Linked DNA regions of Tunturibacter psychrotolerans. The protein of the gene in region 1 interacts with the protein of each later gene in a pairwise test. Links are inferred from orthologs where the notes say so. Each region holds a gene or a part of one and is shown on either strand. Other genes may lie near its edges.

Evidence for each region.
Region 2: the proteins of eno (region 1) and rpe interact in binary tests that used the Escherichia coli proteins (3 or more experiments, as listed by UniProt). The link is inferred for Tunturibacter psychrotolerans from one-to-one orthologs.

Annotation. Positions count from the first base shown.
Region 1 is NZ_CP132942.1:2,927,769-2,930,608, forward strand. It holds eno (phosphopyruvate hydratase), read left to right. Parts: upstream 1-694; coding sequence 695-1,987; downstream 1,988-2,840. Other genes in the region: RBB77_RS12100 (hypothetical protein), read right to left, coding at 1-333; RBB77_RS12110 (hypothetical protein), read left to right, coding at 2,254-2,840. UniProt on the Escherichia coli protein: Catalyzes the reversible conversion of 2-phosphoglycerate (2-PG) into phosphoenolpyruvate (PEP). It is essential for the degradation of carbohydrates via glycolysis.
Region 2 is NZ_CP132942.1:5,518,176-5,520,933, reverse strand. It holds rpe (ribulose-phosphate 3-epimerase), read right to left. Parts: upstream 1,840-2,758; coding sequence 1,162-1,839; downstream 1-1,161. Other genes in the region: RBB77_RS23170 (hypothetical protein), read right to left, coding at 2,006-2,722; RBB77_RS23180 (outer membrane protein assembly factor BamD), read right to left, coding at 1-1,077. UniProt on the Escherichia coli protein: Catalyzes the reversible epimerization of D-ribulose 5-phosphate to D-xylulose 5-phosphate.

The DNA.
Region 1 (2,840 bases):
ACGCAATGTGCCTTCACGCTCTGGCACGCTTGTCACGATCATGGCATCTGCAGGATCTTCCGCCGCAGGTTCAGCAGCCATCATGCTCGAACCCGCAACTGCAGCTCCTTTATAAGGAACATAAGGCCCATACTCCACCGCAGGCGATGCTGGCACCACCGCCGGCACATCCGCACTCGGCTTAGCGATCGTCTGTGAACTAGCCTGAGCAGCCGCATCATCGCTACTCGAAATCACCGCAGAGTCAGGGTGAGAAACTCCCGTCATCGCACTTTGTGAAAACGCGGGAGCAGCAGCAAGAACGAGAGCAGCGGTGGTGATGTGCATCTTCATGGCGATACCTCAGTGAAAGTTTCTTAGACCAGCCAGAGCGCTGAATTTTCCTGCGCTCTTATCACTCCAAAGAATAAAACTCCCGCCGCATCTATGGAACAAATTCCTCAGGCCAGAACCGACCCTGCTAATAAGCCCCTCAACGCCTTCCTGCGCCGATTGATTCATCAGGCGTTGCGGCCTCCCCTTCGTTTCCTTTGCTAAAATTCGTCAGGTGAGCCCATCCGACGCAAAGCTGGTGCAGTCCATAACCCTCGCAGGTGGCAGCACCCTCCCGGTTGACCGTCGTCCAAAGTTAAACGAACGGTTGAACCACCGCGTCGTCTCCCAACATTCCGCAACCCCTACCAACAGGAGCAATATGACCGAGATCGTCTCTATCCACGCACGCGAAATTCTGGACTCCCGCGGTAATCCCACCGTCGAGGCCGACGTCATCCTCGACAGCGGAGCCAAAGGCCGCGCCGCCGTTCCCAGCGGAGCCTCCACCGGCGAGCACGAAGCCGTAGAACTTCGCGACGGAGATAAAGAGGTCTATCTCGGCAAAGGCGTCCTCCAGGCCGTCGAAAACGTCGAGACCATCCTCGGGCCCGAGCTCACCGGCATGGACGCCAGCAACCAGCGCCTCATCGACGCGACCATGATCTCCATCGACGGCACCGAAAACAAATCCAAGCTCGGAGCCAACGCCATCCTCGCCGTCTCCATGGCCGTGGCCCGCGCCTCCGCCGAAGCCCTCAAGCTCCCCCTCTACCGCTACCTCGGCGGAGTGAACGCCTGTCTCCTCCCCACGCCCATGATGAACATCCTCAACGGCGGCTCCCATGCCGACTCCAACGTCGACTTCCAGGAGTTCATGGTCATGCCCGTCGGCGCCGAAACCTTCTCCGACGCACTCCGCTGGGGCACCGAAGTCTTCCACACCCTCAAAGGCGTACTCAAGAAGAAGGGCTACAACACCGCGGTCGGTGACGAAGGCGGCTTCGCTCCCTCGCTCAAATCCAACGACGAAGCCCTCGACCTCATCCTCGAAGCCATCCAGCTCGCCGGCTACACCCCAGGCGAAGACATCTCCATCGCCCTCGACCCGGCCTCCAGCGAGTTCTACAACAAAGAAACCGGCAAATACATCTTCAAGAAATCCGACAAGCGCGAACTCTCCTCCGCTGAGATGACTGCCTTCTGGGAGAACTGGGTCAACAAATATCCCATCATCTCTATCGAAGACGGCCTAGCCGAAGACGACTGGGATGGCTGGGCGCACCTCACCAAGGTCCTGGGCGATAAGGTCCAGCTCGTAGGCGACGACCTCTTCGTCACCAACACCCAGCGCCTCCAGCAGGGAATCGAGCAGAAGGTCGCGAACTCGATCCTCATCAAGGTCAACCAGATCGGCACCGTCTCGGAAACACTCGAAGCCATTGAGCTGGCTCGTCGCTTTGGTTACACCAGCATCATCAGCCATCGCAGCGGCGAAACCGAAGACACCTTCATCGCCGACCTCGCAGTAGGCACAGGCGCAGGCCAGATCAAAACAGGCTCCGCCTCTCGCACCGACCGCATCGCCAAGTACAACCAGCTCCTCCGCATCGAAGAAGAGCTCGGCCAATCCGCCGAATTCCTCGGCATCGAATCGGTCAACTTCGGCGAATAAACCGTGTCCTGCCGGACGGGCCTACGCGGCGCGCGGTCACTTCGTGACGTGTATACCGGTCTCGGCAAAACAAAAAGCACAGGGCCTCCCGTTGGTGGCATCAACGCGAGGCCCAACATCTTTGCCCCTCAAGAAAAAGTACACAAGTCACGAAGTGACCGCCCCGCGCGTAGCGGGCCCGTCCGGCAGGGACGTTGCAAAACTACTGAATAGCCATTCATAATGGGTCGCACCAAAACATCAGCATGCAACGACCCGGAGAACGAATGGCCCGCAGCAAATTCTTCATCTTCGCCCTCGCAGCCCTCCTCCCAATCGCCGCTCAGGCACAATCACCCGACGCCTTCGTCCAGCGCTCCGGCACCAAACTCATCCTGAACAGCGCACCCTTCCGCTACTCCGGCCCCAACATCGAATGGCTAGGCCTCGAAGGCTACGGCCCACACGACCCCATGGGCCCCCGCCTCCCCAGCCACTTCGAGATCGACGACGCCTTCGACACGGCCGCCGAGATGGGCGCGAAAGTAGTCCGAGCCCAAACCATGGGCGACACCGTCGGCTGCCCCCTCTGCATCGAGCCCACCGAAGGCAACTTCAACGAAGCCGCCTTTGCATCCTCTGACTACGCCATCGCCATCGCCCACAAACACGGCATAAAACTCATCATCCCCTTGGTCGGCGACTGCGCCACCTGCGCCGGCGGCGGCATCGGCCAATACCTCGCCTGGGAGAAGAAACCCAACCCGCAAGACTTCTTCACCGACCCCACCCTCATCGCCGCCTACGAAAAACACATCGACGCCGTCCTCAATCACCTCAACCCCATCACTAACCTCCGCTACAAAGACGACCC
Region 2 (2,758 bases), 2.6 Mb from region 1 along the record:
CTGCAGACGATACTGCCGGCGGCTGTTTTCAAGCGCGACGCTGGCGGCGATCTGTTCGGGAGTGGGCTGCGGAATCTTCACGTTCATCGCGTCGAGCCGGTCCCGCGCATCTTCGACGTGGGGCGAGGCCGAGTGCTCCAGAACAACCTTGCTGTATGCGGCGATGGCCTGATCGTCATAGATCTTTTCAAGTCTTGCTTTGCCCGCTTCGGGCAACTTCATGGCGCGGACGTAGCGCGCTTCGGCCTCGTACGCATCGCCGAGACCGACCAGGACGTCGTCCATGTGGCTGAACTGCGGATAGGTGTCGACGACTGTCTGATAGCGGGCGATGCTCGCAGGGTAGTTATTGTGGGTCGCGTAGAAGGCAGCGATGTTTGCCTCGCGAGTTGCCATGACCTCCTGGACCTCGCGCAACCTCTGCTTGGCCTGCGGCACCAGCGTCGACTCAGGAAACTGCTGCAGCATCAGGCGGTACTCTTCTTCGGCGTGAACGGCCTTCGCGTAGTCGCGATCTGGCTTGTCCATCTGACGGAAGTAGATGTCACCGACGCGCATCTGGGCTTCGGCAGCCTCGGGGGCGTTGGGGAAGAAGGTGATGAAGTCTTTGTATTCCTGTTCGGCCTGGGTGAGGGCTGCGGTGCCGCCCTCTCGATACCAGCTGTCGCCGATAGCGAGCTTGGCCTTCATCTGATACTGCGAGTCGGGATAGGTGTTGAGCAGGGTCTGCAGGTCGAGGCGGGCAACGTCGAAGTGGCCGCGCTTGGTCGCATCGATGGCCTTGTCGTAAAGCACCTTGTCGGGAAGCTTTTGGTCCGGCATATCGGCCGGCTTCACCGACTTCTCTTTGCGCAGCTCTTTCTTGGTGTCCTTAGACTGGACGACCTTGTCTTTCTTGTCAGGTGTTGTCGCGGTGATGGTCGCGCTCTCGTGCTGCTGGCCGTTGGCATCGGTTGTCGTCTGCGACGAACCGGTCACCTGCGCCATGGCTGCAATCGAACCGGTCAACAGACCGGCAACTGCCACTCCGGCCAACGCGCTGGCCCTTAGGTTTGGAAAGAAGGAACGCTTGTTCATCCGCTATAGACCCCATCCGCCTCGCGCACCAGGGCGCTCAGGCTGTATTTCATTCTAATCGTTCCGGCCGGACTTGTGCCGCGCTTATGCCACTGGTACCGAACCGGCCGCGCGGGCCAGTTTTAGGAATTCCACGGCGTTCTGCTCAGTTTTTCCGGGACTGAAGATGGCCGAGCCGGCGACGAGCATGTCGGCTCCTGCTTCGACGACCTGGGCGACGGTATCGTGAGCAACACCACCGTCGACCTCGATACGAAAGTTCAGACCCATCTCATCGCGGAGCTCGACGAGGTGGGCGATCTTGTCGAGCGCCAGCGGCAGGAACTTTTGGCCGCCGAAGCCGGGATTGACGCTCATGACCAGCACATGGTGCAGCATCGGAAGGACTTCGACCAGCGTGTCGACCAGGGTTGCCGGGTTGAGGACGACGGCGGGGAGCATGCCGTGGTGGACAATCTGCTGGAGCGTGCGATGGAGGTGGCGGCAGACCTCCTGATGGACGCTCATCATGTCGGCGCCGGCTTCGGCGAAGTCCTGGATGAAATCGTCGGGATTTTCGACCATCAGGTGACAGTCGAGCGGGAGCTTGGTGATGGGGCGCAGGGCCTTGACGACGGGCGGGCCGAAGGTGATGTTGGGGACGAAGTGACCGTCCATGATGTCGACGTGGAGGATGGTGGCGCCGCCGCGTTCGACCAGGGCGACTTCGTCGGCGAGGTGGGCAAAGTCCGCTGCGAGGATGGATGCTGCCAGTTCGATCACGTAGGTCGCTCCTGAGTGTGAGTTTACCAGCGTCAGCGTCGTGTTTTGGGGAGAGAGATGTGCTTGCCGAAAATCCGCATTCAAGGAATTGCTACTCTGATTCCGTGCCATTTTGGTTAATCGCCATTGCGCGCTTGTCCTCGCCATAGTCCAAAATCGATCTGCCTCATGAGGATTCCAGGGAGTTGGGTTGGTTTGTCCGGTAGGTACCCATCAGCCTTGCAATCATCACCGCGAGATACAACACCGCCAGAACGGATTCGATCATCGACAGCGAGCGGACCTGCGGTAAAACGGCCGAAATGCCAGCCGCACCGGCTGTCGTCATGCTTCCAAAACTAAAAAAAATGAAATCGAAGCCCACAGGAACAGTATGCAGATTGATCGCCGGATCAAGATAAAAGGCATGGGGCCGGATGATGGCAACGATGGCATAGAGGCGTGCGAAGGAAAATCCAATGAGCAGATAGATGCACACCGCGCCGAAGATCGTTTCCGCGGTGGGCTCTTCGCGTGCAAAAACGCGGTGAAAGATAACCACAATAATGAAAACGTCGAATGCGAAGCTGAGAACGACGTTGAAGACCGACGCAGGAACCAGCGTGGTGCGAAAAACGATCGCATGCTCCATGAATGCGGGAACGGCAAGAATCAGAGCGACAAAGATGAGACCTCTGCGGAAGCTCACCGCGTATATGCTCATCAGGGTGACGGCGGCGCCGACCATCCGGAACACGCGATAACGCACGCCAGAGTCAGCCATGTAAGGGTAGAGAGCCAGGTTTGCAAGCAGAAACAGAAATAGCAAAAAGAACTTGTGCCCGGTGACAGGCAGAATCCGTCGGGCGGGATTTTCAGCCGTAGGTGGCGGGACCTGAGCCATGGCGGAGACACTTGATCCTACACTTTTTCGTATTCG